DNA from 3 places in the Rhodosalinus sp. 5P4 genome. Region 2 is predicted to be linked to each of the others. Evidence: riboswitches for the same ligand, from Rfam matches in the RefSeq annotation. Region 2 holds a riboswitch; each other region holds the start of a gene.
What was found. A riboswitch is a leader RNA that binds a small molecule or an ion and turns the genes downstream of it on or off. The one in region 2 is predicted to bind cobalamin.
Positions count from the first base shown of each region.

Region 1: linked by a shared signal. The riboswitch ahead of AB6A69_RS15665 (MotA/TolQ/ExbB proton channel family protein) and the one ahead of AB6A69_RS03495 (TonB-dependent receptor plug domain-containing protein) in region 2 are both predicted to bind cobalamin.
Region 3: linked by a shared signal. The riboswitch ahead of AB6A69_RS00215 (hypothetical protein) and the one ahead of AB6A69_RS03495 (TonB-dependent receptor plug domain-containing protein) in region 2 are both predicted to bind cobalamin.

Region 1 covers NZ_JBGFSJ010000009.1:82,356-92,659, reverse strand. Annotated here, with positions in the region: partial or broken gene AB6A69_RS15695 (transposase) at 1-120, opposite strand, end outside; partial or broken gene AB6A69_RS15690 (IS5 family transposase) at 380-1,549, shown strand; gene AB6A69_RS15685 (hypothetical protein) at 1,653-1,841, opposite strand; gene AB6A69_RS15680 (TonB family protein) at 1,917-2,984, opposite strand; gene AB6A69_RS15675 (ExbD/TolR family protein) at 2,981-3,364, opposite strand; gene AB6A69_RS15670 (ExbD/TolR family protein) at 3,370-3,747, opposite strand; gene AB6A69_RS15665 (MotA/TolQ/ExbB proton channel family protein) at 3,747-4,403, opposite strand; cobalamin riboswitch at 4,537-4,743, opposite strand; gene AB6A69_RS15660 (sulfotransferase family protein) at 4,846-5,628, shown strand; gene AB6A69_RS15655 (valine--tRNA ligase) at 5,633-8,536, opposite strand; gene AB6A69_RS15650 (Lrp/AsnC family transcriptional regulator) at 8,632-9,060, opposite strand; gene AB6A69_RS15645 (type III PLP-dependent enzyme) at 9,176-10,304, shown strand, end outside.
Region 2 covers NZ_JBGFSJ010000002.1:116,816-127,119, forward strand. Annotated here, with positions in the region: gene AB6A69_RS03460 (SulP family inorganic anion transporter) at 1-617, opposite strand, end outside; gene AB6A69_RS03465 (hypothetical protein) at 1,111-1,356, shown strand; gene cobU (bifunctional adenosylcobinamide kinase/adenosylcobinamide-phosphate guanylyltransferase) at 1,426-1,950, shown strand; gene cobT (nicotinate-nucleotide--dimethylbenzimidazole phosphoribosyltransferase) at 1,934-2,950, shown strand; gene AB6A69_RS03480 (ABC transporter ATP-binding protein) at 2,963-3,721, opposite strand; gene AB6A69_RS03485 (FecCD family ABC transporter permease) at 3,718-4,701, opposite strand; gene AB6A69_RS03490 (ABC transporter substrate-binding protein) at 4,698-5,585, opposite strand; gene AB6A69_RS03495 (TonB-dependent receptor plug domain-containing protein) at 5,560-7,431, opposite strand; cobalamin riboswitch at 7,571-7,791, opposite strand; gene AB6A69_RS03500 (hypothetical protein) at 7,979-8,332, shown strand; gene AB6A69_RS03505 (helix-turn-helix domain-containing protein) at 8,329-9,099, opposite strand; gene AB6A69_RS03510 (Rieske 2Fe-2S domain-containing protein) at 9,218-10,304, shown strand, end outside.
Region 3 covers NZ_JBGFSJ010000001.1:38,199-48,502, forward strand. Annotated here, with positions in the region: gene AB6A69_RS00195 (pyruvate carboxylase) at 1-673, opposite strand, end outside; gene AB6A69_RS00200 (BLUF domain-containing protein) at 818-1,321, shown strand; gene AB6A69_RS00205 (alpha-hydroxy acid oxidase) at 1,285-2,436, opposite strand; gene AB6A69_RS00210 (ATP-dependent helicase) at 2,550-4,889, shown strand; cobalamin riboswitch at 4,959-5,162, shown strand; gene AB6A69_RS00215 (hypothetical protein) at 5,314-5,598, shown strand; gene mraZ (division/cell wall cluster transcriptional repressor MraZ) at 6,712-7,230, shown strand; gene rsmH (16S rRNA (cytosine(1402)-N(4))-methyltransferase RsmH) at 7,234-8,226, shown strand; gene AB6A69_RS00230 (cell division protein FtsL) at 8,232-8,582, shown strand; gene AB6A69_RS00235 (peptidoglycan D,D-transpeptidase FtsI family protein) at 8,579-10,304, shown strand, end outside.

The DNA.
Region 1 (10,304 bases), on a different contig from region 2:
GCCTTACGACATGCCGTGCTTGCGGCACAGGTCAGCGCACTTCGCCCCTACCTCGTGCTCGGCAAGGATGCCGATGATCTGCTCCTCCGTGAATCTCGTTCGCTTCTTGTCCGTCCTCAGGTTGGGCCGGACTCCAATCAGCGGTGGAGGAAAAATCCCGTGGCAGGTCAAAGCAGACCGGCTTTGGGTGAGCATATCATCCGAGCCTCATGGAGCTCGATGCGAGGAAAGGGGCTTCGAACGTGCTTGCCTGGATGAGCCGCATCGCCACACGGTCCACGTGCACGCAGAGGGCGCCATAGCAGGCTGCTGAAAAACCCTGCCTCGACAGCGGTTTGAGAACATGATTCACCCACGGCACGGAAACGGCGGGGCGATCATGCGGGGTGTGGACGAGACGAGCGGGTCGCTGTTCAGCTATGTCGATCTGGAAGAGCGCATCCCGCCTCGACACCCGCTGCGCAAGATCAGGCAGGTAGTCAACGACGCACTCGCCAGTCTCGATGCCGATTTCGAGGCGCTCTACATTGTTTTTGGCCGCCCCTCGATCCCGCCGGAGCGGCTGATCCGGGCGGGTATTCTGCAGATCCTGTTCTCGATTCGCTCCGAGCGGCAGTTGATGGAGCAAATGGATTACAACCTGATGTTCCGCTGGTTTGTCGGCCTCGGGATCGACGATCCGGTCTGGGTCCCGACGGTCTTCACGAAGAACCGCGACCGGCTGCTGACGACGGACATGTCGCGAAAGGTGATGGCAGCGATCCTGGCGCATCGCGAGCTCGTGCCGCTTCTGTTGGACGAGCATTTCTCCGTCGATGGGACGCTCATCAAAGCTTGGGCATCGATGAAGAGTTTCCAGCCGAAGGCCGAGGCCACCCCGCCTGACGATGAGGGGCCGGGCGATCCGCCCGCCCCGGATACCACCCTTGAGCCCGCGCATTCCGAGACCCCAGCCGAGACCGACCCGATGCCCCGCAACAGCCGCTACCGCAATGCCGAGGTCGACTTCAGGGGCGAGAAGCGTTCCAATGCCACCCATGCCTCGACCACCGATCCGGATGCGCGCCTTTACAAGAAATCCCCCGACACGGGTGCGGTGCTTTGCTTAATGGGCCATGCGTTGATGGAGAACAGGCACGGGTTTGTCGTGCAGGGTGATTTGACCCAGGCCGACGGTCATGCCGAGCGGCGCGCGGCGCTGGACATGGTCCATCGCCATTCCCCCGGATCGACCCGGCGACTGACGCTGGGTGCCGACAAGGGGTATGACGCGGCTGGGTTCGTCTCCGACATGCGCCAAGCCTGCGTCACGCCCCATGTCGCCCAGAAATCGAGATATTCAGCGATCGACCGGCGCACGACCCGGCACGAGGGATATGCGCTGTCCCAGAAGCACCGAAAGAAGATCGAAGAGCCGTTCGGCTGAGCCAAGAAAGTCGGCGGCATGGCACAGACCGTGTATCGGGGCACTGAACGCGTCCGATCCCGCTTCATCCTGACCATGGCCGCCAACAACCTTGCCCGGCTACCGCGGTTGCTGGGGGCATGACGGGAAAGACGGACCAAGGTGCGAGCCACGGACGCGCCAACAGGCATGACCGTCAGTCGAACCGGCCATGATGACGGGACAGCGTTCCGGTTCGAGAACTATTTCAGCGACCTGCTAGACCGTTGGAACTTTCGCCGGCCCGGCACGCGTGGCTCGACGCCTTGCAAGTCGCCAGGCGCGAGGTGACGCGCTTGCCCGAGCGTTCCGTGACGGGATGGCTGAACTCCGCGGCCTCGATGTCCGCGCCGTGCCGGGCGATCACGAGTGCGCTCTGTGCCGAGAAGTCGGGCACGCGCCGTCCGCTGGTGGATCCTGGATCAGCACGACACCGCCCATGGCTGACGCCCGGCCCGGTCGCGCCGACGGCTCAGGGCGCGAAGCGCAGCGTCACGGTGAAGGGGTAGCTTTCGGAGGAGAGCCCGTTCGGGGCGCGGGGCAGGCGCGCGCGCTGGACCGCGGCCACCGCGGCCCGGTCGAGTTGCGCGTTGCCCGAGGAGCCCCGAACCGAAACCCCGGCGAGGCGGCCGGCGGGGGCCACCAGGATGGCGAGGCGCACGCGCCCCGCGGCGCGCGTGCCCGATGGGTAGCGTTTCTGGCGTTCGATCGCGGCGACGATCTGCCCGCCCCAGCGCGCCACGAGCTTCTGCCCCGACGCGCCCTGGGCGACCTGTTCCGTCGCGCGTGTCCGGCCCGCGCTTGCGCCGCCGCCCGCGCCTTCGGCCTGCTGGGACTGGGGCGCGGCGCCGCGGCCACCGGTCGGCGCTTCGGGCGGTGCGGGCCGCGCGGCAGGTGCGGGTGACGGCCGCGCGGCGCTGCGTGCGGGTGCGGTCTCCAGCGTTTCGGGTCTCGGTGCCGGGCGGCGGGACAGCCCGGGCGCATGTGGCGAGGACGGGATCGCCGCGCGGGTGTCCGGGCGGGGTGCGGCCTCGGCCGCGGGCCTTGCGGGCGCCGCGGCGGCCGCGCGCGGCGCCTCGGGGGCCTCGCGTCTCGGCAGCGCGGCGCCATGGCCGGTGTCGGGCGCGGGCCGGGGCAGGGCCGGGGCTTCGGCAAGCGGCGGCGCGGGGAGGTGGGCGACCGCGGCGGGCCGCTTCGGCGCGGGGCCGTCCGGCGCGGGCGGCGCGGCCGCCTGCGGGGCGGTCCGGGGCAGCGTCTCCGCCGCCGGCCCGGACGCGGTGTCGGGCCGGGGCAGGGCGGCGGAAAGCGGCGCCGGACGGTCGGGCGGGGATGGCATCGCCGCCTCGGTCTGGGCGGCGGGCGGGGCGCGCCAGGCCGTGACGAGGGCCGTTAGACCCGCGCCTCCCGCCTCGAGCGAGACCGTGGCCGCACCGCCCGCGCCGGCGGCGGGCGCCGCGCCGCCCGACCATTGCGCGAAGGCGCCCACGTGCAGCGCCAGCGCCACGCCCGTGAAGGCGGCGAATTCGAGCCCTCCCTTCATCGCGGCCGTACCGCCAGTTCGATCTCTGCCGCGCCCGTCTCTGCGAGACGCCGCAGCAGCGCGGCGAACTCCGCCGCCGGGAGCGTCGCGTCCGCACGAACGGTGAGCGGGCCGGCCCCGGCGTCGCGCGCGGCGAGCGCCTCCCACGCCGCCACGCCGTCCGCGCCGCCGAAGGCCACCCGCCCGGCCGCCGAGACGTGCAGGACCGCGCCGGCCTCGGCGCCCGTCTCCGCGCCCGCCTGGGGCGGGGTCACGTCGAAGGGGGCGGGCGGGGCGATCTCGGCCGTCATCAGGAAGAAGATGAGCAGCAGGAAGACGACGTTGATCATCGGCACGATGGCCTCGGGACGGGTGCGCGCAGGGGGGCGGGGAAACTCCATCGCGTCTACTCCACCAGCAGGAGTTGGCTGTGTCCCGCGGCGCGGAGCGTCTCGGCCACGTCGGCGAGGCGCTGCAGGTCCGCGCCCGCGACCGGGCGCAGGACCAGCGGGTCGGCCGGCGTCTCGGTCAGCGGGGCGAGGGCGGCGGCAAGGCCGGTCTCGTCCACGGCGCGGCCGTTGAGCGTGACGCGGTCGGGGAAGATCTCCACCAGCCGGGGCGGGCCGCTCCAGCCCGCGCCCCCGCCTGCCGTGGCGAGGGGCAGCGCGGCGTCGCGCCCGAACTGCGCCACCAGCATGAAGAAGACCAGAAGCAGGAACACCACGTCGATCATCGGCGTCAGGCTCGGGCGGCGGCGCGGACGGGCGGCGGCGAAATCGAACATCAGGCCGCCTCCGCCGCGCGGGGGGGCAGGTGCGTGAAGACGCGGGTGGCCAGATCTTCCATCTCGCCCTGGACCGCCTCGGCCACGCTCTCGAACCAGGTGAGCGCGGCGGCGGCGGGGATCGCCACCGCCATGCCGGCGGCGGTCGTCAGGAGCGCCTCCCAGATCCCGCCCGCGAGGACCGAGGGGTCGGCCCGCGCGCCGCTGGCCTGAAGCGCCTGGAAGGCGTCGATCATGCCGAGGACGGTGCCCAGAAGCCCGATCAGCGGTGCGATGGTGGCGATGAGTTCGAGCGCGCGCAGCCCTTCCCGGAGCCGGGCGAGTTCGGCCCGCGCGATGCGCGTCGTCTCTTCGCGGGCGGCGGGCTCGGCCATGGCCGGATCCTCCGCCGCGCCCATGGCGGCGGCCGCGAGCCGGGCGCGCACGCCGCTGCCGCGCGCGGCCTCGGCGCGGGCCTGCGCCGCGCGGCCTTCGGTCCAGAGCGCCACGGCGGCGCGCGCCCGCGCCCCGCCCCAGGCGCCGAGCCGGGCCAGCCGCCAGAGTTTCCAGAGAATGAGCGCCAGGGTGAGGACCGAAAGCGCCGCGATGACCCAGAGCGCCGGGCCGCCACGGGCGAGGAACTCGCCGATCCCGCCGAACGCCGCGTTGCCCGCCATGCGCCTCTCCTCCCGCCGCCGGGCCGGGCCCGGTCTGCGCTTCGTGTCTTGTCCGGGAAGGGGCGGCCTGCCCGGACCGGTGATCGGGTTCACCACGCCGGAAGGCTCCGTCGCCCCGGCGCGCCCCGCGCCCGGACAGGGTGATCGCTCCGGCAGGTCTCCTGACTCGCGGGTCGCTGCTCGGCCGGGCCTTCCCGCGGGCCGCGCCCGCAGTGGCATCTTCCGGCTCCGCTCGCCGCTTACAGTTGCGGGGGCAGTCGCGGGTTTGGCCCTCAGGCCGCACCGCGTTCCCATTTTCACCGGGCGCGCGAACGCCCGGACCGGAGCACCCCGACCCTTACGCCGAATCGCGCTTTCGGAAAAGCAGAACCTCGTGCGTGCCACGCAGTTGCACGCCGCCCTGCGGGGCTGTACCCGTGCCGGGAGTGGGGAAGATCCGCCTATGCTGGAGCGCCGGAGCGCGAAGATACGTCTGACGAGGGCGTTCCAGGGACAAGCGCAGCGTCTCTACCCGTTCTTCCGGCAGCACACCTATCGCGGACCGCTTCTGCCTTCGGAGGTCGAGAGTCGGGTCGCCGTTTCGCTGCGGGACGGGTTTCTTTACAACCGGATCCCCAAGACCGCGAACTCGCTCATGACCTGGATGCTCGCCAGGGCCTCGGCAGACGCCGCGGGCGAGCCTGCGCCCGAACGGCCGAAGAGCTATTTCCCGACGCCGCGGCGACTGTCATCGGGCGAGGCCGCCCGTGTCGAGCACGAGATCTTCAAGTTCGCGATCGTGCGGAACCCCTATTCGCGCACGCTTTCGGCGTATCTGGACAAGATCGCCGCGGGAAAACAGCAGGCGCGCACCTTCGAGAAATGGCGCGGCGCCCCGGTTCAGCGGGAAGAACCGAGCTTCGGCGAGTTCTGTCGCTATCTGGACGCGGTCGGGCTGCGGGACGACGTGCACTGGGTGCCGCAGACGGAGCTGCTTTGCGAGGTGCCGGGCTGGTTCGACCGGATCTACCGGCAGGAAAGGCTGGGCGAGGCCGCCGAGGAAATCATGGGGCGGATCTTCGGCGTGGCGCCGGAGTTCCCGGCGCGGGTGGGGCCGCGCCCGACCGGGGCGTCGAAGCTCATCGCCCGCCACTACGACGACGAGACGCGCCGGATCGTGGCGCGGCTCTTTGCGGCGGATTTCGATGCCCTGGGCTACGCCCCGGATCTTCCGGGCGCGGCCTGATCCGTCAGCCGATCTCGGCCAGACGTTCGAGCGCCGCGCGCAGGCGCTGCGCCTCGTCCTCTTTCAGGGCGAGGGTCGCGCGGGTTTCGTCCACCACCTCCTCGGGGGCGCTTTCGACGAATTTCGGGTTGGAAAGCCGCCCCGAAAGCCCGCCCATCTCCTTCTCGAGCTTGCCGAGCGTCTTCTCGAGCCGCGCCTTCTCCTCGGCGACGTCGATGACGCCGGCGAGCGGCAGGCCGAGGCTCGCGCCCTCCACGGCCACGGTGACCGTGCCCTTCGGGAAGCCGTCGACCTCCTCGAGGCTCTCGATCCGGGCGAGCCGCTTGATCAGCGCCTCGTTCCGGCCCCAGGCGGCGCGGCCGGTCTCGCCGATCTCGGTGGCGAGCATCGGCACGTAGAGCCCCGCGGGGACGTGCATCTGCGCCCGCGCGCTGCGCACCTCCTCGATGACGGAGACGACCCAGCCCATCTCCCGGTCGGCGGCCTCGTCCGCAAGCTCCGCGGCGGTGTAGCCGGGCCAGTCGGCGTGAACGAGCATCTTCGACCGCTCGGCCAGCGTGCCCCAGAGCTCCTCGGTGAGGAAGGGCATGATCGGATGCAGAAGGATGAGGCACTGGTCGATCACCCAGGCCATCACCGCCTGCGTCTCGGCCCGAAGCTCCTCGTCCTCGCCCTGCAGGAGCGGCTTGGAGAATTCCACGTACCAGTCGCAGACCTTGCCCCAGACGAAGCCGTAGAGCGCGTCCGCCGCCTCGTTGAAGCGGAAGGCGTCGAGCGCGGCGTCCACCTTCTCGCGCACGCGGCCGGTCTCTCCGAGGATCCAGCGGTTGACGGCGGCGGTGGCCGCGGGGACGTCGGCGCCGCCGCCCACCGCGCCGTTCATCTCGGCGAAGCGCGCGGCGTTCCAGAGCTTGGTGCCGAAGTTCCGGTAGCCCGCGATCCGCTCCTTCGAGAGGCGCAGGTCCCGGCCCATCGCCGCCATGGCGGTGAGCGTGAAGCGCACCGCGTCGGCGCCGTACTCCTCGATGAGCTCCAGCGGGTCGAGCACGTTGCCGAGCGACTTCGACATCTTCTTGCCCTTCTCGTCACGGACGAGGGCGTGGACGTAGACGGTGTCGAAGGGGCGTTCCCCCACCACGGCGTATTGCATCATCATCATCCGGGCGACCCAGAAGAAGATGATGTCGAAGCCAGTGATGAGCACGTCTGTCGGGAAATAGCGGCGAAGCTCCGGCGTGTCCTCGGGCCAGCCCAGCGTGCCGATGGGCCAGAGCCCCGAGGAGAACCAGGTGTCGAGCACGTCGGTCTCGCGCGCCAGCGTGACCTCGGCGAAGCGCGCCACGCCGTCGCCCGCGGCCTCGCGCAGGCCGCCCCATTCCGCGCCCTGGCCGCCGAAGCGGATCTCGGGCCCGGGCCCGTAATATTCCCGCGCGAGGTCGAACGCCTCGGCCTCGGTGGCGGCGCAGAATTCGCGCGGGCCGCCGGCCGGGTCGTCGCGGTCCGGCCCGTACCAGACCGGGATCTGGTGGCCCCACCAGAGCTGGCGCGAGATGCACCAGGGCTCGATGTTCTCCAACCAGTGGAAATAGACCTTGCGGTCGGCCTCGGGCAGGATCGTGGTGCGCCCGTCGCGCACCGCGTCGATCGCGGGGCCCACGATCTTTTCGGCGTCCACGAACCACTGGTCGGTGAGGTAGGGCTCGATCGCCACCTTGGAGCGGTCGCCGTGGGGCACCATGTGCCGGTCGGCGTCGATGCCGTCGAGCCAGCCCTCCTCCTCGGCGGTGCGCACGATCCAGTCGCGCGCCTCGTAGCGGTCGAGCCCGTCGAGCGCCTCGATCACGCGCGCGAGCCCGTCCGCGTCGCAGCCCTCGGCGAAGTCCGGGTTGTCGCGCAGCCACATGCCCGCGCGCGGCGTCATCACGTTGATCGCCCGAAGGCCGGTCCGCTGGCCCACCGCCCAGTCGTTGAAATCATGCGCGGGCGTCATCTTCACCGCGCCGGTGCCCTTCTCGGGATCGGCGTAGTCGTCCGCGACGATCCGCAGCCGCCGGCCCACCAGCGGCAGGATCGCCTCCTTGCCCACGAGATGGGCGTAGCGCCGGTCGTCGGGATGGACGGCGATGCCGGTGTCGCCCAGCATCGTTTCGGGGCGCGTGGTGGCGACGGTCAGGTAGTCCCGCGTCTCGGTGGCGGTGACGTTGCCGTCCTCGTCGAACTCGACCGGGTGCTCGTAGGTCTCGCCGTCGGCTAGCGGATAGCGCAGGCGCCACATGTGGCCGTCGGTCTCGACCTGCTCGACCTCCAGATCCGAGATCGCGGTTTCGAAATGCGGATCCCAGTTCACCAGCCGCTTGCCGCGGTAGATGAAGCCCTTGCGGTACATGTCCACGAAGACGCGCATCACCGCGTTGTGGAAGTCGGGGCTGTTCTCGTGGCCCACCCGCGTGTCGCCGGGCGCGCCGGCCATGGTGAAGGCGTTGCGTGACCAATCGCAGGAGGCGCCGAGGCGCTTGAGCTGGCCGATGATCGTACCGCCGGAGCGTTCCTTCTGCTTCCAGACGAGATCGATGAAATCCTCGCGGCTGAAATCGGTGCGGCGCTTGCCGTCCCGGGCGAGTTCGCGCTCCACCACCATCTGGGTCGCGATCCCGGCATGGTCCTGGCCGGGCTGCCAGAGCGTGTCGAAACCGCGCATCCGGTGCCAGCGCACCAGCACGTCCTGCAGCGTGTTGTTGAAGGCGTGGCCCATGTGCAGCGAGCCCGTCACGTTGGGCGGCGGGATCATGATGCAGAAGCTTTCCTCGCGCGAGGCGTTGGCGCCGGCGGCGAAGGCGCCGGCCTCTTCCCAAGCGGCGTAGATCCGGCGCTCGGCCTCTTGGGCGTCGAAGGTCTTCGAAAGCGGCATCGCGTGCATCCCGTCTTGAGCGGCGTCGGCCCGCTCCTTACCCGAGCGCCGGGCCGAGGAAAAGCCGCCCGGCGCCCGCCGCGGGCCGGCGCCTCTCAGCGCGTCCGGTCGAGCTTCGTGGCGAGGTGGATCAGGCTTTCCGAACCCTTCACGCCGCGGGTCTCGCCGATCCGGTCGAGCGTGTCGTCGAGCGCCTCGGTGCTGTCGGCCGAAAGCTGCACGATGAGATCCACCCGCCCCGAGGTGGTGTGCACCGCCTCCACCCCCGGCAGCGACTTGAGCCGGGCGAGAACGGCGGGCCCCGAGCGCGGTTCGATCGACACGAGCACCGTGGCGCGCAGCGGCGGCCGAAGCGCGGGGCCCGCGCGCAGCGTGTAGCCCGCGATGGCGCCGCTGCGCTCCAGCCGCTCCAGCCGCGCCTGCACCGTGGTCCGGGCGAGGCCGAGCCTGCGGGCGAGCGTCGCCGTGGGCAGGCGGGCGTTCTCGGCCAGAAGCGAAAGGAGGGCGCGGTCAGTTTCGTCCATCTGTCGGCAAATTTCGTCGTTTCGACGTCATAATGAACGGATTCGGCGAAAAAGACACTCCAAACCGACGGCGCGTCGCCCGAAGATTCCGTAAAACGCGAGCAGTGAGGTTCCCATGCAATCCGGCGCGACGCTCTGGCCTTCCCCCGAAACGCACCTGTCGCGGGCGCATCCGCGGGGTCCGGTGCTCTATTTCTGCCCCGACACGTTGCAGCGGACGGCCCGGCGTTTCCTCGACGGCTTTCCGGGGCTCGTCACCTACGCGGTGAAGGCGAACGATGGCCCGGAGGTGCTGGAAAACCTCGTGGCTGCCGGGATCGCGGCGTTCGACGTGGCCTCGCCCGCCGAGATGGCGCAGGTGCGCGCGGCCTTTCCGGGCGCGGTGCTACACTACCACAACCCCGTGCGCGCCCCCGAGGAGGTGGCGGCGGGCAAGACGCATGGCGTCGTCTCCTGGTCTGTGGACTGCGCCGCGGAACTCGACAAGCTCATGCCGCTGCCGGACGGTGCGGAGGTCGCGGTGCGGCTTCGCCTGCCGGTCGCCGGGGCGGCCTATGATTTCGGCGCGAAGTTCGGCGCCGATCCGGAGGTGGCGGCCGCGCTTCTGGCCGAGGTGGCGCGGCGCGGGCTCACGCCGTCGCTCACCTTCCATCCGGGCACGCAATGCGCCGATCCCGAGGCCTGGGCGGCCTATATCTTCTCCGCGGCGGAGGTGGCGCGCCGCGCCGGCGTCACGCTGCATCGTCTGAACGTCGGCGGGGGATTCGCCGCGCACAGGGACGCCGCGGCGCCCGACCTGGAGGCGATCTTCGCCCGGATCGGCGCCGCGGCCCGCGCGGCCTTCGGCGCGGATGTCCCGGCGCTCGTCTGCGAGCCGGGTCGCGCCGTGGCCGCCGAGGCGTTCACCCTCGCGCTGCCAGTGAAGGCGGTCCGGCCGGACGGGGCGCTGTTTCTCGGCGACGGGATCTACGGTGCGCTCGCCGAGCTGCGCGACATCGCCGCGCCGGGGCGCTTCCGGCTCCTCGACGCCGCCGCGCGGCCGCGCACCGGCGCGCCGGTGCCGCGCGTGGTGTTCGGCCCCACCTGCGACAGCCTCGACCGGCTGCCCGAGCCGCTGCCGCTGCCGGGCGACGTGGCCGAGGGCGACTGGCTGGTGCTGCCGGCCATGGGCGCCTATTCCGCGGCGCTTTCGACGCGGTTCAACGGCTATGGCGCGCTCGACCGGGTCACCGTGGCCGCACCCG
Region 2 (10,304 bases):
AAGACGGGCAGCGTGTCGGGCAGATCGCCCATGTCGCCCACCGTGCGCACGTCGAGCCCCAGGGCCATCGCCGCCGCCGTCAGCACGACGATGGTCACGAGCGGCGAGGGCAGCGCCGTGGTCAGCATCGGGAAGAGGTAGATGATGGCGAGGCCGGCGGCCACCATGGCGTAGGTCACCCACGTCACGCCGGTGAGTTCCGGGATCTGCGCGAGGAAGATCAGGATGGCGAGCGCGTTGACGAAGCCCGTGATGACCGAGCGCGAGACGAAGCGCATGAGCTGCCCCAGCCGCGCGAGCCCGGCGGCGATCTGGATGAGCCCCGCGAGCACGGTCGCGGCCAGCAGGTATTGCAGCCCGTGCTCCTTCACCAGCGTGACCATCAGCACGGCGGTCGCCGCCGTCGCCGCGGAGATCATGCCCGGCCGGCCGCCCGTGATCGCGACGATCACCGCGATCGAGAAGGAGGCGTAAAGCCCCACCTTGGGATCCAAGCCCGCGATGATCGAGAATGCGATCGCCTCGGGGATGAGCGCCAGTGCGACGACGAGGCCGGCGAGGATGTCGCCGCGGATGTTCCCGATCCACTGGTCACGGTAAGCGTAGAGCGCGTTCATGGTCACCCCGTTGGCGGGTCGTGGTGACGCGCCGTGTCGGCGCGCCCGGGATCGTCGGCGATGCTCCGGCAAGGGGTCGTGGCGCACGGCCGACCCGGGCGGGTTGCGCGCGTCATACAGGAATTCTGGTCGCGTGCAACCGCTCGGCCGAATCCGGCGCGAATGGGGTCGCGTCTTCGGCCACGAGCCTCTCCGGCGTCATGTCGGCGCCTATCCGGCGCTTCGGCTGAACGAATGCCACCGAACTGGGCGGGACCCGATCATGCACGGGCCGGCCGCGGCTTTCGGCCGCCTCCTCGCGTGCGCGGCACCAGGCGCGGCGCGGCAAAAGGCGCAGCTCGTGGATTGTTTCGCGGGCTTGCTTAATTTTCCGTTTTCGCGTGCTGGCAGGACTCTTCGCGGTCAATGACTCACAAATATCAGCTTTCCGCCAAACCAGTTCGCGCCCTGTCGGCCAGACCCGTGGCATCACGAGTGAACAAGGAGAGTAATGGTGAAAACTGTTTTGCTTATGCTGCACAAGGTTTTGCTGACGGGGATACTGGTCGTGATCCTCGGTGACACGGCGATCAACCTGCTGCTCGACATGCCGCGCGAAAGCCTCGCCTCGCGGGCTGCCTGGCTCGGTCTCGGGGGGGTCGCGCTCTACCTCCAGGGCGCGCTCCTCTGGATGGTCTGGGGACAGGAGCCGCGGCGCGCCCGTCATGATTGGGCGCGGGCGCAGGACGCGCCCGGCTGAACGCCCCGCGCCGACCGTCCGGCAAAGCGGCTCTTCCCTTCGCCGCGCGGCTCTGCTTTCTGCCCTGGCATGGCGACGAAGATTCTCGTGACAGGTGGCGCGCGGTCGGGCAAGACCGGCCTGGCCGAAAGGCTGGCGCTTCGCCTCGGGCGGGGTCCCGTCTACATCGCCACCGCCGAGGCGCGCGACGCCGAGATGGCGGACCGCATCGCCGCCCATCGCGCCGGGCGCGGGGACGGCTGGCGCACGCTCGAGGCGCCGTTGGCGCTGGCGGCCGCGCTCGACGACAGCGACGGCGCCGGGCCGCGCCTCGTGGATTGCCTGACGCTCTGGCTCAGCAATCTCGTCCTCGGCGGGCGCGACTGGCACGCCGAGGCCGAGGCGCTGGCCGATACCCTCGCGCGGCAGCGCGCGCCCGTCGTTCTGGTGACCAACGAGGTGGGCGCCGGGATCGTGCCGGAGAACGCGCTCGCGCGGCAATTCCGCGACGCGGCGGGCTGGCTCAACCAGCGGATCGCGGCCGAGGCGGACGAAGTCTGGCTCTCCGTCGCGGGCTGCCCCCTGAGGCTGAAACCCAATGACCTCGATCCCTGATCCCGCGCGGCTGGACGATCTGGCCGCCCATGCCGGCGCGCTGCCCGGCTTCGACGACGCGGCAGCCCGCGCCGCCGCCGCCCGTCAGGCCAGCCTGACGAAGCCGCCCGGCTCGCTCGGCCGGCTGGAAGAGATCGCGGTCTTCGTCGCGGGCTGGCACGGCGATCCGCGCCCCCGGCTCGAGACGGCGCAGGCGCTCGTCTTCGCGGGCAATCACGGGATCTGCGCGCAGGGCGTCAATCCCTTCCCCCAGGCGGTAACGGCCCAGATGGTCGCCAATTTCGAGGCGGGCGGCGCGGCGATCAACCAGATCTGCCGGGTCACGGGGGCGGCGCTCGCCGTGGTGGCGCTCGACCTCGACCGCCCGACCGGCGATTTCACCCAAGGCCCGGCGATGGGCGAGGACGAGACGCTCGACGCCATGCGCCAGGGCGCGGCGGCGGTCGATCCGGATGCGGACATCCTCGTGCTGGGCGAGATGGGCATCGGCAATTCCACCGTCGCGGCGGCGCTTGCCGCGGCCGTCTTCGGCGGCCCGGCGGAAGGCTGGGTGGGCGCCGGCACCGGTGCGGACGATGCCGTGCGGGCGCGCAAGGTCGCGGCGGTCGAGGCCGGGCTCGCCCGCCACGCGGGAACAAGGGGCCTGCACTGGCTCGCCCGGATCGGAGGGCGCGAGCAGGCGGCGATCTGCGGGGCGGTGCTGGAGGCGCGCGCGCGGCGGATTCCCGTGCTGCTGGACGGGTTCATCTGCACCGCCGCCACGGCCCCGCTTCACGCGGCGGCGCCCGGCGCGCTCGATCACTGCCTCGCGGGTCATGTCAGCCGGGAACCGGGGCACCGCCGCCTTCTCGACGCGATGGGCCGGCGCCCGGTGCTCGACTTCGACATGGCGCTGGGCGAGGGCTCGGGCGCGGCGCTGGCGCTCGGCGTGGTCCGCGCGGCGCTGGCCTGCCATGACGGGATGGCGACCTTCGCGGAGGCGGGCGTCGCGGGCGGCTGAAGGCTGCGGTCCCTAGCCGATCACGTCGAGCGCCTGGAAGACCGGGCCCGCCGCCGTGGTCTCGAAGAAGCCGCGCACATGGAACACCTCGGCAAGGCGGGCAGGTGTCAGCACTTCGCCGGGCGGCCCGTCCGCGGCTACCTGCCCGCCGTCGAGCAGCACGAGCCGGGTGCAGTGGCGCGCGGCCAGACCCAGATCGTGGATCGACACGAGCGCCGCGCGCCCGTCTTCCGCGATCCGCGCGAAGCTTTTCATGGTGGAGATCTGGTGCGCGGGATCGAGCCCCGCGATGGGCTCGTCGGCCACGATGAGGGGCGTGTCCTGGGCAAGCGCCCGGGCGATCAGCGCGCGCGCCTGCTCGCCGCCCGACAGCCGCGTGGCGGTGCGGTGGCGGAACGACCCGAGGCCCATGGCGGCAAGCGCCCGCTCCACCGCCGCGATGTCGCCCTCCGACGGGCGCTGGCCACCGGCCATGTGGGGGATCCGGCCGAGCATCACCAGCGTCTCGACGCTGACGGGCCAGGCGATCTCGCGCGCCTGGGGCATCCAGGCCGCGGCCCGCGCACGGGCGCGCGGCGGCAAGGCGGCAAGGCTGCTGTGGCCGCGGGCGGGCAGAAGGCCGAGCGCCGCGCGCATCAGCGTCGTCTTGCCCGCGCCGTTGGGGCCGATCAGCCCCACGACCTCTCCGGGGCCGATATCGAGGGTGACGCCCGCCAGCACGTCGCGCCCGCGCAGCCGCACCGAGAGATCCGACAGCGACAGCAGGCTCATCCCATCTCCCTTCGCGTCCGGTAGATGAGATGCAGGAAGAGCGGCGCGCCCACGAGCGCGGTCAGCACCCCGAGTTTCAGGTCACGCTCGGGCAGGACGAGGCGCACCGCGATGTCGGCGGCGAGCACCATGGCTGCCCCGCCGAGCGCCGAGGCCCACAGAAGCCGCGAGGGCCGCGCGCCCACGAGCGGGCGCAGAAGATGCGGCACCACGAGGCCCACGAAGCCGATGGTGCCCGCCACCGCGGTCGCCGCGCCCACCGCGCTCGCCGTGCCGAGGACGAGCGCGGCCTGAAGCCGCCCGAGCCGGATGCCGAGCGCGCCCGCCGCGTCCTCGCCCAGCGTGAGCGCGTCGAGCCCCCGCCCCATCGTCATCAGAAGCGCCCAGCCGAGCGCGGTGAAGGGCAGCGCGACCCAGACATCGCTCATCGAGCGGTCGGCGAGCGAACCCATCATCCAGAAGACGATCTCGCTCGCCGCGAAGGGGTTGGGCGAGAGGTTGAGCACCAGCGAGGTGAGCGCGGCGGCGAGCGCCGAGATCGCGATGCCGGCGAGGATGAGCGTGAGCGAGGTGCCCCGCGGGCCCGCGAGCGCGACGACGAGAAGCACGGCGGCGAGCGCCCCGGCGAGCGCGGCGGCGGGCAGGCCGAGCGCCCAGCTCGCCGCGAGGCCCGTCTGAAGCGCGATCACCGCGCCGAGCGCCGCGGCGCCCGAGACGCCGATGAGCCCCGGCTCTGCCAGCGGGTTGCGCAGGTAGCCCTGCATGGCCGCGCCCGCGAGGCCGAGGCTCGCCCCCACGATGGCGGCGAGGAGCGCGCGGGGCAGGCGGATCTCGCGCATCACGAGGGTGAGCGGGCCGGCATCGCCCGCGACGAGGGCGCGAAGGCTTTCGCCCGCGCCCACGCCCGCCGGCCCGATGGTGAGCGAGCCCAGAAAGAGGGCCGCGACGAGCGCACCGAGAAGAAGCGCGAGGCGCGTCACTCCGGCCCCTCCGGCGGCAGGGTGCGGCGCAGCTCGGCCAGCGACTCGATGGCCGCCAGCACATGCGGCGTGCCGCAGATCCAGTCGCGGTCGGCGAAGGCGCCCGCGGCACGGCCCTCGCGCAGGGCGCGCACCACCGGATGGTCGAGGATATCCTCGGCGCGCGAGGCGCCGGGATAGGGCCGGGCGGTCACGACGGCCTCGGGCGCGGCCAGCGCCAGCACCTCGAGCGGCATCCGCCCGCCCGCCGAGAGGCCGGCCGCCTCGGCAACGTTTTCGAAGCCGGCGGCGGCGAGGATCTCGCCGGCCAGCGAGCGGTCGCCCGCCGTGTAGCCGTTGGCGTAGTAGAGCGCCGCGCTTGGCCTGCGCGAAACGGACTCGCGCAGCGCGGCGCGGCGCGCGTCGAAGATTGCGACCGCGCGCGCGGCGGCCTCTTCCTGTCCCAGCGCCGCGCCCATCTCGACCATCCGGGTCCGCACGTCGTCGAGAGAGAGCGCGGGATCGAACACGACGACCGGAATCCCGAGGCGGCGAAGCATGGCGACCGTGGGCTGGGCCGTGTAGCGCCCGGCGAGCACGAGGTCGGGCCGCATGAGGTAGATGTCCTCCGCGGCGCCGCGGTTCGAAGGGAAGGCGGCCGCCTCTTCGGCCATGGCGGAGACGCGCGGATCGGTGGCGAGGTTCGTCACCGAGTGGAGCTGCCCCGGCGCCGCGAGCATCATGGCGAGCTGGTCGGTGCAGAGGTTGATCGAGACGACGCGGGCGGGCGGCGCCTCGTCCGCGCCGCCCGGGCCCGCCGCCGCGACGGACAGCCCGAGCCAGAGCCCGAGCGCCGCCGCGGCGCGCCGGAGCCGCCGATCAGAACGACGCGCGCAGCCCGACATAGATCCCCCGGCCCGGCATGTTGTAGCCGCCCACCGTCTCGTAATCCTCGTCGAAGAGGTTCTCGACGCGCAGATAGGCCTCCGCCGTGTCGGTCACCGCGTAGGAAAAGCCCAGGTTGGCCAGCGTGTAGTCGCTCACGTCGTTGTTCGGCGGCGCGAAGGCGCTGGGCTCCACGTCGGCCACGCGCTGCACGTCGAAGGTGCCGCGAAGGCGGTCGGTGAAATCGACGTCCACCCCGAGGGTGAGGTCGTGGCGCGGCACGAGCGCGAGCCGCGTGCCGTCGGTTTCCGCGTCCGTCAGGGTATAGGCGCCGAAGACGGCCACGCGGTCGGTGTGGGCGTAGCGCCCCTCGATCTCCAGCCCCTTGCTGACCGTGGTGCCGGGAACCTGGTTGTAGCATCCGAAGCCGCTGCCGCAGGCCGTGGCGGCGCCGTCGAAGCCGATCAGGTCGTCGATCTCGGCGTAGAAGGCCGTCGCCTGCACGAAGCTCTCCTCGCCGAAGCGCCGCTCGACGCCAAGCTCCACGCTGCGGCTTTTCTCGACCTTCAGGGTCGGATCACCCGCGGCGCTGAACCGCTCGAAGAGCGACGGCGCGCGAAAGCCGGTGCCGACCACGGCGCGGACCGTCGTGTCCGGCCGCGCGCGCCAGGCGAGCGCGACGCGCCCGGAGGTATTGCCGCCGAAATCGTCGTTGTCGTCGTAGCGCAGCGAAACCGCGACATCGAGGTCGTCCCGCGGACGGAAGATCGCCTCGGCCAGCGCCGAGGTCGTCACCGAAGAGCCCGCGTCGAAATCGGTCTCGTACTCCTCCTCGGTGCGGTCGAGCCCGAAGCTGAGCGTGGTCCCGCCCGACAGCTCCGTCGTGCCGAGATAGGAAAGCTGGTCGCGGTCGCCGTCGAACGCTTTGATCACGCCGCCCGGGTCGCGGCGTTCCGAGCGGAAGGTCGAATAGCTGAAGGTGTGATCCACACCGAAGGCCGCGATTTCCGCGAAGACGCGCGCGCCGGTCTGCTCCAAGAGATTCGTGCCTATGGGGTCAACGACATATCTGCCATTGGCGTCCACGATGGGATTGAAGCTGGCGTCAAAGACCAAGTTGTCGATTTCCGCCTCGGCGTCACGGTGGAAGGCGGAAAACCCGAGCACGACACCCTCGCCCACCTCGTAATCGCCCGAGAGCGACATGAACGTCTCCTCGTAGCCGTCGTCCTCCGAATCGCCCGCGCGGGCCGAGATACCGTCGGTCTCGGTGCGCGCGAGGTTGAAGGCGAGCGCGCCGCGCTCGCCGCGGGTCGCCACCCCGACCGAGCCCCGCGCCGTGCCGAAACTGCCGCCCTCGGCGAAGCCCTTGACGAAGGTGCCGGGCTCGCTCGCGCGGAAGGTGGTCACGTCCACCACGCCCGCGATCGCCTCGGAGCCGTAAAGCGCCGATTGCGAGCCCCTCACCACCTCGACGCGTTGCAGGCCCGCGCTGGTCAGGCCGCCGAAGTCGAAGCCGAGCTGAACCGCCGACGGGTCGCTCACGTCGATGCCGTCGATGCGCACGCCGACATAGGCGCTGCCGAGGCCGCGAATCCGCACGGTGCTGGCGCTGCCGAGGCCGCCGTTGGAGGAAAAGGACACGCCGGGAATGCGATCGAGCGTGCGCTCGAGCGTCAGCGGCGCCTCGTCGAGCGCCTCTTCGTCGAGGACGTCGACGATGGCGCCGGTGCGGTTGACCTCTTGCGGGACGAGCGCGCCGGAAACGACGATCTCCCCAAGATCGAAGCTTTCCTGGGCCAGGGCCTGGGAGGCGGAAAGAAGCGCCGCGACGGCGGCGGATGCGGAGAGTGGAAGGCGGGTCATGGATCTGTCCCTTCATGGCGGCCCGGGGGCCGACGGCCGGTGAATGCCCGCGACGGACGGCATGACCGGCCCCTCGCGGACGACGAAACGATTGTCACCTCGACGGAAGGGTCCGTTGCCCGTGGCGCGCCCCGCGCCAGGACAGGGTGATCGCCTCGGCAGGTCTCCTGGCTTGCGGGTCGTCGCTTGGCCGGGCCTTCCCGCCGCGCCCCTAGGCGCCGCAGTGGCATGTTCCGGCTTCGCTCTCCGCTCACAGTTGCGGGGGCAGCCGCAGATTCGGGCCGGCGCGAAGCCGGGTTCTCACTGCGTTCCCTTTTCATCCGACGCCGAAACGCCGGAACCGAAGCAGGGCGAAGGTGCCCGCCGCCCGGCGCGGTTGTCAAGCGCGTTCGACCCGGCGGCGGCCACGGCGCCGCGCTGTCGCTTTTCGGCTTAGCGCGGCAGCGATTCTGTCTTATGCCTCGCCCCGACTGGAAACTCGGGGCCTGGTGATGACGAGGATGATGCCGAAGCGAGCTGCACCGTCGCGGCGCGGGAGGGGTGCGCAATGACGCTTTACCTGCGCTGGGTGCTCGAGACCGAACTGCGCGGCGCGCCGGACGACGATCTGGCCGCGATCGCGCAGGACCTGCTTTACCAGGCCCGGGAGGAGGAGGCGGGCACGCTGCAATGCGATGTCCATCTTTCGGAGGATGGCGAACGGCTGCATCTGCTGATGGGCTTTTCGAACGATACCGCCGTGGTCGAGCATTTGCAGGGGTTCACGCGGCGTTTCGCGCGCCCGCTGTTTGCGCTGGTGCGTCCGTTGCGCATGACGGTCTATGGCGATCCGTCCCCCGAGGTGCGCGAGGCGCTCGGCGCGTTGCAGCCGACCTACATGCCGCGCCTGCAGGACGGCTAGAGAAGCCCCCGGAGCGCCGAGGCGCAACGCTGCAGCGTGGCCTCGATCCGCGGCCGGAATCCCGGCATCTCGTAAAAGGACCCTTCCGCGGAGTGGCCGACCGCGGCGATTTCCCCGCCCGAGCAGCGAAACCCGATCGCCGTGGCGGTGACGCCCGGCTCGAACTCGCCGTCGCAGTGCATGATCCCGCTGGGCGCGGCCCCCTCGATGAGGCGCATCACGGCGGCGCGGTCGGTGATGGTCTTCTCGGTCCAGGCCGCGACCGGTGCCTCGGCCACCAGCTGCGCGCGGCGCTCGGGCGGTTCCTGCACGACGAGGGCGCGGCCCATCGCGGTGGCGAGAAGCGGCAGCCGGCTGCCCACGGTGAAGCCCAGCCGCGGCGCCAGCCCGTCGCCGCCCGTGTGGGCAAGGAAGATCGCGTCTTCCCCGTCGCGCATCGCCATGGAAAGCGGCTGCCCGCACTGCGCGGCGAATCCCTCGAGCACCGGCTGGATCGCAAGGCCGAAGCGGCGCCCCTGCAGGAACCCGCCCGCCAGGACGAGAATGCGCGGCGACAGGGAATAGCTGCGCCCGGTCTGCCGGACATAGCCCAGCCGCACCAGCGTGAGCACGAGCCGGCGCGCCACCGCGCGGTCGATGCCGCAGCGCCGGGCGATCTCGGGGATGGTGAGCTGCTGCGCGTCGGCGTCGAAGCATTTCAGCACGCACAGCCCCTTGGCGAAGGTGAGCGACGTGTCCGAGGTGGAGATCTCTGTGGTTCCGGCCATCGCCGCGACCCTCCCTCGCGCGCTTGACAGTCCCGCGCGGCTGACTCAACATTCCGATAATGTATCGCCAGTGCGATTTTCGCGCAAATGCCAATTCACGCTTGGCAAGGAGGCCCGGATGATCAGCCAGGAACTCAACGACAGGATCACGCGCGTGGAGCAGGGTACCGGCGCAGGGGCTGTCCTGCGCCTCTACTGGCAGCCCGCCGCGCTTTCGGAAGAGTTGTCCGGGCCGCGCCCGGTGATTCCCGTGCGGCTGATGGGCGAGGATCTCGTGCTGTTCCGCGACACGTCCGGCGAACTCGGGCTCATCGGGCGGCATTGCCCGCACCGCGGCGCCGACCTCTGCTACGGCCGGCGCGAGGACGGCGGCCTGCGCTGCCCGTTCCACGGCTGGCATTTCGACCGGACCGGCCAGTGCGTGGAGACGCCGGGCGAGCCCGAGGGCTCGCCGCTTGCCGGGAACATCCGCACCACCGCCTACCCGGTGGTCGAGAAGAACGGGATCGTCTGGGCCTACATGGGGCCGGGCGAGCCGCCGGCCTTCCCCGATCTCGACTGCTTCCGCGCGCCCGAAAGCCACGTCTTCGCCTTCAAGGGCCTGTGGGAGTGCAACTGGCTGCAGGCGATGGAGGTGGGCATCGACCCGGTGCACGCCTCCTTCCTGCACCGCTTCCTCCAGGACGAGGACCCGGCCGAGAGCTATGGCAAGCAGTTCCGCGACCGGGCAGGGCAGACCGACATGCCGATGACGCAGCTTCTGCGGGAGTATCCGCGCCCCGAGATCAGGGTCGAGGAGACCGATCACGGCCTGCGCCTTGTCGCACTGCGGCACATGGAGGACGGGCGCAGCCATGTCCGCGTGACCAACCAGGTCTTCCCCGAGGCGATCTGCATCCCGATCTCGAACGAGATGACCATCACCCAGTGGCACGTTCCGGTGGATGACACCCACTGCTACTGGTTCTCGATGTTCACCAGCTACACGGACCCGGTGAACCGGGAACTGATGCGCGAGCAGCGCCTGAAGGAGCACCGGCTACCCGATTACGCGCCGCTCAAGAACCGGCGCAACAATTACGGCTACGACCCCGAGGAGCAGGTGCGCGAGACCTACACGGGCATGGGGCTCGACATCAACGTGCACGACCAGTGGGCGGTGGAGAGCATGGGTGCGATCCAGGATCGCACGCAGGAGCATCTGG
Region 3 (10,304 bases), on a different contig from region 2:
AGATGTTGCCCTGCGTGTCGCCGAGGATCTGCACCTCGACGTGGCGGGCGCGGGTGATCATCTTCTCGAGGTAGCCTTCGCCGTTGCCGAAGGCGGCCTCGGCCTCGCGCCGGCCCTCCAGCACCTTCTCTTCCAGCTCGTCGGGGCCGCTGATGGGGCGCATCCCGCGCCCGCCGCCGCCCCAGCTGGCCTTCAGCATGAGCGGATAGCCGATGTCCTCGGCCTCGCGGCGGATCGCCGCCATGTCGTCGCCCAGCACCTCGGTGGCGGGGATCACCGGCACGCCGGCCTCGATCGCCACGCGCCGCGCGCTGGCCTTGTCGCCGAGCTGGCGCATGGTCTCGGCCCGCGGCCCGATGAAGGCGATGCCCGCGGCGTCGCAGGCATCCACGAAATCCGGGTTCTCGGACAGCAGGCCATAGCCCGGGTGGATCGCGTCGGCGCCGCACTCCTTCGCCACGCGGATGATCTCGGGGATCGACAGGTAGGCCTGCACCGGTCCCAGACCCTCGCCGATGCGGTAGGCTTCGTCCGCCTTGAAGCGGTGGAGCGACAGCTTGTCTTCCTCGGCGAAGATCGCGACGGTGCGTTTGCCCATCTCGTTGGCCGCGCGCAGCACGCGAATCGCGATCTCGCCCCTGTTGGCGACCAGGATCTTGCGGAAGTCGGTCATCGGCGCTGTCCCTTTGCGTTCGCTATGCGATGTCTAGGCACAATCCCGCGCTTCGTAAACTCGGCGTGATCGCGCCGGTGGATTTTTACCCGTTGTCAACTCGCGTCTGGTTCGTTTGCGGCGTCACGTCGCCGGGTGCGCCATATGATCTTTCGCTATCTCTACTGGAGCACGGCACGCGGCGGCCAGCCCTCCGCCGACGAGGTGTCGGATATCCTCGCCGCCTCGCGGCGCAACAACACGGTGGCCGACATTACCGGCCTGCTGCTGCTGCACGAGGGAAGCTACTTCCAGGTGCTCGAGGGCGAGGAGACGGTGGTGCGCGCCTGCTTCGCGCGGATCGGCCGCGATCCCCGCCATCACGGGCTGGTCACGCTGCGCGCGGGCGCCGAGCCAGAGCGCGCCTTTCCCCATTGGCGGATGGGCTTCGCCCGGCTCGACAGCCTGCCGGGCACATGCCGCGACTCGGCGCTCGACCTGGCGAAGCTGGCACAGCGCGGCGAGGTGTCCGGCGAGCCCCGGATCGACCGCCTGATCCAGACCTTCCTCGCCGGCTTCCGCTCGCTGGGATACGAGGCCGGGCGCGAGTTGCGGGCAGAGGGCCTGACGGGTCAGTCGCGCACCAGGCGCGATGGCAGCGCGCCGTAATCGCGCGCGCCGAGCTGGCCCATGTTGGCCTCCAGATCCTTGCGCAGCAAGTCCACCAGATGCGTCGGGCCATCCGCCCCCAGCGCGGCGATCGCGTAGTGCCAGGGCCGTCCCATCATCACGAAATCCGCGCCGAGCGCGATGGCGCGCAGCATGTCGAGCCCGCCCTCGACGCCCCCGTCGAGGATCACCGGCAGCTTCGTGGCCGCGCGGATCGCGGGCAGCGCCTCGATCGTGGCGGGCGCGGCGTCGAACTGCCGGCCGGCATGGTTCGACACCCAGATCGCGTCCGCGCCCTCGGCCTGAAGCATGGCGGCGTCCTCGGCGCCCAGCACGCCCTTGACGACGAGCGGCCCCTCCCAGTTGTCCCGCAGCCAGCGCAGGTAGTCGCGGTCGGGCGAGGTGCGCAGAAGGTAGCCCACATGCGCGTTCGAGGGCAGCGCGCCCGAGGCGAGACCCTCCTTGTAGGGATCGAGCGTTCGCATCCGGGGCATCCCCGCCCGCGCGGTGGCGAGCGCCCAGGCCGGCCGCGCGGCCACCTGCAACGCCAGCCGCGGGGTAAGGCGCGGCGGGTTCGTCAGGCCAGAGCGCGTCTGGCGCTCGCGCCGGCTTGCCACCGGGACGTCAACGGTCAGCACCAGCGTGCGGAACCCCGCCGCCCGGGCGCGCCGCAGCATGTCGCGGCGGATGTCCTCGTCGCGCGGCGGATAGAGCTGGAACCAGCCGTTCTCCCCGGCCTCGGGCCCGACCTCCTCGGGGGTGGCGGTGGCGACGGTGGACAGCGTGTAGGGCAGACCCGCCTCCGCCGCGGCGGCGGCGAGCCTGCGTTCCGCCCCGGGCCAGATCAGGCCCGACATCCCCACCGGCGCGACGCCGAAGGGCAGGGCGTGGCGGCGGCCCAGAAGCTCGACGGAAAGATCCGGCGCGATCTCGCCGTGCAGGATGGAGGGACGCAGCACGACCCGGTCGAGCGCGGCGCGGTTGCGCGCCTGCGTGGCCTCCGCGCCGGTGGCGCTGTCGAGATATTCCCAGACGAAGCGGGGCAGCCGCGCGCGGGCGCGGGCACGAAGGTCCGAGATGGCGGGGAAGCGTGCGTCGAGGGTCATCGGCAGCATGTTTCCGTCAGCGGCGGGGGATTGTCCAGCACGCGGGCGCGGCCCGCGCCGCGGGCGGAACATACGCCGAACAATTCTTTAAACCCGCCGCCGGCTGCGCTAGATTGCGCGCCATGAGCAGTTTCGACGACGCCGACGCCTTCGAGGCGGCCTCGCTGTCCGCCCGTGCCATGGCCGCGCGGCCTGCGCCCTATCTTCACGAGCTGAACGCCGCGCAGCGCGCCGCGGTGGAGGCGCTCGACGGGCCCGTGCTGATGCTGGCGGGCGCGGGCACGGGCAAGACCAAGGCGTTGACCACGCGCATCGCGCATCTTCTCAACACCGGCCGCGCGCGCCCGGACGAGATCCTGGCCGTGACCTTCACCAACAAGGCCGCGCGCGAGATGAAGGACCGCGTGGCGCGCCTTCTCGGCCACGCGGTGGAGGGGGTGCCCTGGCTCGGCACCTTCCACGCGATCTGCGTCAAGCTGCTGCGCCGCCATGCGGAGCTTGCGGGGCTCAAGCCGTCGTTCACGATCCTCGACACCGACGACCAGCTTCGCCTCCTCAAGCAGCTCGTCGCGGCCGAGGGGATCGACGAGAAGCGCTGGCCCGCGCGCCAGCTCGCCGGGATCATCGATCACTGGAAGAACCGCGCCTGGACGCCCGAGCGCGTGCCCGCCTCGGAGGCCGGTGCCTACAATCGCCGCGGCGTCGAGCTCTACGCTCAGTACCAGGCCCGCCTGAAGGAGCTGAACGCGGTCGATTTCGGCGACCTGCTTCTCCATGTCGTCACCATCTTCCAGACCCATGACGACGTGCTCGAGCGATACCGCCGCTGGTTCCGCTACATCCTCGTGGACGAGTACCAGGACACCAACGTCGCGCAGTATCTCTGGCTGCGGCTACTGGCCGGCGGTCACCACAACATCTGCTGCGTGGGCGACGACGACCAGTCGATCTATGGCTGGCGCGGTGCGGAGGTGGGCAACATCCTGCGCTTCGAGACGGATTTCCCCGGCGCGAAGGTCGTCCGGCTGGAGCAGAACTACCGCTCGACCCCGCATATTCTCGCCGCCGCGTCGGGCGTGATCGCCGCCAACGAGGGGCGGCTCGGCAAGACGCTCTGGACCGAGGCCGAGGCGGGCGAGAAGGTCCGCCTCATCGGGCACTGGGACGGCGAGGAGGAGGCGCGCTGGATCGGCGAGGAGATCGAGGCGATGCAGGGCGGCACGCGGGGGATGCGGCCCTTCTCGCTCGACGAGATCGCGATCCTCGTGCGCGCCTCCCACCAGATGCGCGCCTTCGAGGACCGGTTCCTGACCATCGGCCTGCCCTACCGCGTGATCGGCGGGCCGCGCTTCTACGAGCGGATGGAGATCCGCGACGCGATGGCCTATTTCCGGCTCGTCGTCTCGCCCGCGGACGATCTGGCCTTCGAGCGGATCGTGAACACGCCCAAGCGCGGGCTCGGCGACAAGGCCCAGCAGAAGATCCGCGCCGCGGCGCGGGCCCGGGGCGTGAGCCTTCTGGAGGGCGCGCGGGCGCTGCTGGCCGAGAAGGGGCTCTCGGGCAAGGGCGCGGCGGAGCTTGCGAAGCTTCTCGACGGGCTCGACAGGTGGGGCCGGATGGCGGGCGATCCCGGCCTCAGCCACGTCGAGCTTGCGGAAATCGTTCTCGACGAGTCGGGCTACACGGGCATGTGGCAGAAGGACAAGACGCCCGAGGCGCCGGGGCGTCTCGACAACCTCAAGGAACTCGTCAAGGCGCTCGAGGAGTTCGAGAACCTCACCGGCTTCCTGGAGCATGTGAGCCTCATCATGGACAACGAGGCGGGCGCCGAGGGCGAGAAGGTCTCGGTGATGACGCTGCATGCCGCCAAGGGGCTGGAGTTCCCGGCCGTCTTCCTGCCGGGCTGGGAGGACGGGCTTTTCCCCTCGCAGCGGTCCATGGACGAGCAGGGCCTCAAGGGCCTCGAGGAGGAACGCCGCCTCGCCTATGTCGGCATCACCCGCGCGGGCGAGCTCTGCACGATTTCCTTCGCCGGCAACCGGCGCGTCTTCGGCCAGTGGCAGTCGCAGATGCCCTCGCGCTTCATCGACGAGCTGCCGGAGGAGCATGTCGAGGTTCTGACGCCGCCGGGGCTTTACGGGGGCGGCTACGGTGCCGCGGCCACGGCGGGCATCGAGCGCCGCGCGGCCGAGGCCAACGCCTACAACTCTCCCGGCTGGCGCCGGATGCAGGAGCGCGCCGGCGCGCGCCCGGTCAGCCAGCCGCGCGAGACGCGCGGGCAGGTGATCGACCTCGAAGCGGTCAGCGCCCACAGCGTGGGTGATCGCGTTTTCCACCAGAAGTTCGGCTACGGGACAATCAAGGGCATCGAGGGCGACAAGCTCGAGGTCGCCTTCGAGAAGGCGGGCGACAAGAAAGTGGTCGCCCGCTACGTCACCGGCGCCGACGACGTCCCGTTCTGAGCCAATCCGCGCGACCGGCGCAACGTCCGGCCGGGCGTGAAAATCGCTTTCGCCTGACGGGGAATCGGCTACGCTCGGTCGTGTCAGGGTGCCGCGGCGCGTGCGTCGCGGAGAATTGGGAAGCCGGTGAGACCCCGGCGCTGCCCCCGCAACGGTGAGGGCGGGATGCGACAGGCAATGCCACTGGGACCGCTCCCGGGAAGGCGCCTGGCGCGGGGCCACCGGCCCCACCCGCCCCGAGCCCGGAAACCAGCCCTGGCATGACGTCGAACCGCGGGTGGCGGTGTGGGCGGGGACGTCGTGCGGCGCCGCCGCGGTGCTGTCCCGCTCTTCCAGTCATCCGCTCCAATGGCCGCGGGGCGCGGCCCGGGAGATGAGAGATGGTTGACCGGACGGGCCGCGCAGGCCGGCGGGCAGGGCGCAAATGACGGCGCTGGCGATCATGGACGGGCTGCAAAGGCTCTCGCGAGAGGGCGACGCGGCCGAGCAGGCCGCGCGGCTCGGGTTCCTCGAATGGGTTTTTGCCCTGCCGCCGGACGCCAGCCCGCAGCAGGCGGCGAGCCGGGCGCTCGACGGGCTCGACCCGCCCGAGGCGCCCAGCGCCGCCGCGGCGGCCTTCCTGGAGTTTCTGGAACAGGCGACGCGGCCGAGCGTCGTGGGCGCGACTCGCCGGGGCGGGGCGCGCGGACGCCGTCGCGCGCTGCACTGACGCGCAGGCGCCGCGCCGCGACGGGAAATCACGGGACATCCCGTTTTTCGAAGCTTGGGAAAGAGAAACGGCGACGCCCGGGAGGAGGAGGAAGGCGCCGCCGTTTCGATTTCGAAGGCCCCAGGGAGGAGGAGAGGGGGCGCTTCGATCCTGTGTCCGCATCCCGCACCCGAGGGCGACGGGCTGCGTCGTATAAGGTGCGGCGGCATCGGGGAGGAGGAGAGATGCCGCCGCCAGTTTTCAGAAAACCCAGGGAGGAGGAGAGGGTTTCCTGATCCGTATGTCTGCGGGCGCCTGCCTTGCGTGTTGGCGTCAGCCTGCGCCGCGTTCCTTCCAAAGATACGTTTATGCTGCGCTTGCACAATAGCCGGCGGCTCAATGCTGCTATGCGGCAAATGCATATGACATACTGACCTTTTCCGGGCAGCTCTGCCCGTTCCTTGTGCGCTTCGTGAACGCTTGGGCTCGCCTGCCCACGCTGCGCCCGGGCTTGCCTGGAAGATGGGCGGCCTGTGCACGGCGACGCCCGCTCATTTCCCGTCGATGGCATCCGGCGGAATGCCGGAACGCCCGACTCGCGCCCGGCGAGCGATTCGCCCGGGCCGGGCGACGGATCTTCGGCGACGCGACAGTTTTCTGGATACGGGTGGGAAATCATGGGCCAAAAAGGGAGTCCGGAAATTCGCACCATATATGGAGCAGTTTTCAGAGACGGTCATATATATTGTATTTCAGTCCCGCGGGAGCATGGCAAAAGCCGCTCATGCAAGGCGCTGACACGTCTGCGGTTGCCTGTCGTCCCACAAAAACTTGTTGATTTCCATGAATTCCCATGGCATCCCTTTTCTCACGATGAGGGACGGGACGAAGGGGCGGAAAAGAACCCCGAACAAGGCTCCCATAAAAAGTCAGGTTTCATACAGGCACCCCGCTTTCATCGTGAAAGAGAGATCCGGTGCGCGGGCGAGCAGACATCCCCCCAGGTGGCGCGCGCAACCGGACACCCCGGCGACGGGACGAGGGCGGCGGATCGGGCTTTGGCAGCAGCTCGATCCGCCGTTTTCGTAAGGCGCCGGGCCTTCGGGGGCGAAGGTTGAAAGGGCGGTAGGGACAGTGGGCCGCAGGTTCAGAGGCGAGAGCCGCAACAAGGTGGACGGGAAGGGCCGGGTGTCGATCCCGGCCTCGTTCCGCCGCGTGCTCGAGGCCGCCGACCCGAACTGGACCGATGGGCTCAACCCCGAACTGGTGATCGTCTACGGCGACCACCGCCGCAATTACCTCGAATGCTACACCATGGAGGCGATCGCCGAGGTCGACGAGAAGATCGACGCGATGCCGCGCGGCTCGATGCAGCGCAAGATGCTGCAACGCCTCTTCCACGGCCAGAGCTATCCCACCAACGTGGACGAGACCGGCCGCCTCGTCCTGCCGGCGAAGCTGCGCCAGAAGATCGGGCTCGAGGGCGAGGCGTTCTTCATCGCCGCCGGCGACACGTTCCAGATCTGGAAGCCCGAGACCTACGACGCCGAAGAGCTGGCGCGGACCGAAGCCTGGCTCGACGAGCTGCCCGAGGATTTCGACCCGCTGATGCTGCTGGACGATCCGCAGCCCGGCGGCCCGGCGGGGGCGTAGGCCATGACCTGCCCGGCCGCGTCCGCCCCGAGCTCCGCGCCGCCCCATGTTCCGGTCCTGCTCGGCCCGCTTCTCGATCTCGTGGCGCCGGTGCGCGGCGTCTGGCTCGACGGCACCTTCGGTGCGGGCGGCTATGCCCGCGCGCTGCTGGAGGCGGGCGCGGACAAGGTCGTCGCGATGGATCGCGATCCGCTCGCCTTCGAACTCGCGGCGGGATGGGCCGGCGCCTATGGCGACCGTCTGGAGATGGTCGAGGACGTCTTCTCGAGGCTCGATGATTACGGCAGCGACCTCGCCGGCGTGGTGCTCGACCTTGGCGTCTCGTCGATGCAGCTCGACCGCGCCGAGCGCGGCTTTTCCTTCCAGAAGGAGGGGCCGCTCGACATGCGCATGGGGCGGGAGGGCCCGACCGCGGCCGATATCGTGAACGCCGCCTCCGAGAGGGAGCTGGCCGACATCCTCTTTCTCTACGGCGAGGAGCGCGCGAGCCGGCGCATCGCCCGCGCCATCCTGCGTGCGCGCGCCGAGGCGCCGATCGAGACGACGCTCGATCTCGCCCGCGTCGTCGAATCCTGCCTTCCGCGGGCGAAGCCGGGGCAGGCGCACCCCGCCACCCGCAGTTTCCAGGCGCTCAGGATCGCCGTGAACGACGAGTTCGGGGAGCTGTTCCAAGGTCTCGTCGCCGCCGAGCGCGCGCTTGCGCCCGGCGGCGCGCTCGCCGTGGTGACCTTCCATTCCATCGAGGACCGGATGGTGAAGCGCTTTTTCCAGGCGCGGGCGGGCTCCACCGGCGCGGCCAATCGTTTCGCGCCGGCGGGCACCCCCGAGCGTGCGCGCTTCGAGATCCTCACGCGCAAGGCGGTCGGCCCCGACGCGGAGGAGCTTGCCCGCAACCCCCGCGCGCGTTCGGCCCGGCTTCGGGTGGCGCGCCGCACCGATGCGCCCGCGGGCGCCCCCGATCCCGCCCGGATCGGCATGCCGGTCGTGAAAGGATAGACCAGATGCGCACCCTGCTTTTCGTGACCACCGCGTGCACCGTGATCGGACTCGCCTTCTGGGCCTACCACCAGAACTATCGCACCCAGCAGGCCATCGCCGAGACCGAGGCCCTGCAGCGCCAGATCGCCGAGACGCGGGCGCGCTTCGCGGTGCTGCGGGCCGAATGGGCCTATCTCAACCGGCCCGACCGGCTGATGGAGCTTGCCGAGATGAACTTCGACACGCTCGGGCTTCTGCCCTTCCGGCCCGAGCAGTTCGGCCGCGTCGAGCAGGTCGCCTATCCTGCTGAGGACGCGCCCGAGCCCATCGCCAACGTGGTCGAGATTTCCGAGCAGGGAGAGTCGACGCCATGATCCGCAAGCCGCTGCGCCCGCTCGCCCGGATCCTCGAGGCCCGCGCCAGGGGCGAAAGCCCCGACGCGATCGAGCGCGAGAACATCCGCCTGCGCCACGAGGAGATGCGCGACCGGCTGCGCCAGCGCGCCGAGGCGCGGCTGCTGGTGCTGGGCGTGGCCTTCGTCTTCGCCTTCGCCCTCGTGGGCGGGCGGACCGCGCATCTCGCGGCCTCAGAGCCCGAAGAGCCGCGCGTGCGCGCGCCGGGCGCCTCCATCCTCGCGCAGCGCGCCGACATCACCGACCGGCACGGCCGGGTGCTGGCCACCAACATGGGCACGCACAGCCTTTACGCGCAGCCGCCCCTGATGGTGGACCCCGACACGGCCGCGCGCGAGCTTGCGCGGATCTTCCCGGACCTCGATGCCGAGAAGCTGCGCGCCGATTTCACGGGCGCGCGCAAGTTCCTGTGGATCAAGCGAAAGATCAGCCCCGAGCAGAAGCAGGCGGTGCACGACATCGGCGAGCCGGGGCTGCTTTTCGGGCCGCGCGAGATGCGGCTTTATCCCAACGGACGCCTCGCGGCGCATGTGCTGGGCGGGGCGGGCTTCGGGCGCGAGGGCGTGCACGCCGCAGAGGTGATCGGCGTCGCGGGCGTGGAAAAGACCTTCGACGCGCGCCTGCGCGACCCGGCCCGTGCGGGCGCGCCGCTCGCGCTGTCGCTCGACCTCACGGTGCAGGCCGCCGCAGAGCGCGTGCTGGACGGCGGCATGCGGCTTCTCAACGCCAAGGGCGCGGCCGCGGTGCTGATGGACGTGAAGACCGGAGAGATCGTCAGCCTGGTGAGCCTGCCGGATTTCGATCCCAACGACCGGCCCGCGCCGCCGCCGCGCGGGGAGGCCGCCGACAGCCCGCTTTTCAACCGCGCGGTGCAGGGCGTCTACGAGCTGGGTTCCACCTTCAAGACCTTCACGGCGGTGCAGGCGCTCGAGCTGGGGCTCGCCGATGACGACACGCTGATCGACACCTCGGGGCCGATGCGGGTGTCCGGTTTCGCGATCCGGGAGTTCCGCAACAAGGATTACGGCGAGCAGACCGTGGACGGCATCCTCGTGCACAGCTCGAACCGGGGGACGGCGCGGCTCGCGCTGCAGATCGGGCCGGAGCGCCAGCGCGCGTTTCTCGACCGTCTGGGCCTGCTCGAGCCGGTTCCCGTCGAGATGCCCGAGGCGGCGCAGGGCGCGCCGCTGCTGCCCGAGCGCTGGACCGATCTTTCGGCGGTGACGATCTCCTACGGGCACGGGCTTTCGGTCACGCCGCTCCACCTCGCCGCGGGCTACGCGGCGATCGCCAATGGCGGCTTTCGCGTGACGCCGACGCTGCTGCGCCAGGACGCCCCCCGCCTCGGCGAGCGGGTGATGACGGCCGCCTCGGCGGACAAGGCGCGCACCATGCTGCGCCGCGTGGTCACCGAGGGCACCGCGAGCCTGGGCGAGGTGCGCGGCTATCGCGTCGGCGGCAAGACCGGGACCGCCGACAAGCCGCGCAAGGCCGGTGGCGGCTATTACGAGGACAAGGTGATCGCCGTCTTTGCCTCGATCTTTCCCGCCGACGACCCGCGATACGTGCTCGTCGTGGCGCTCGACGAACCGGTGGAGACCTCGGGCGCGGAACCGCGGCGTTCGGCGGGCTGGACGGCGGTGCCCGTGGCCGCCGAGATGATCCGCCGCGTCGCGCCGATCC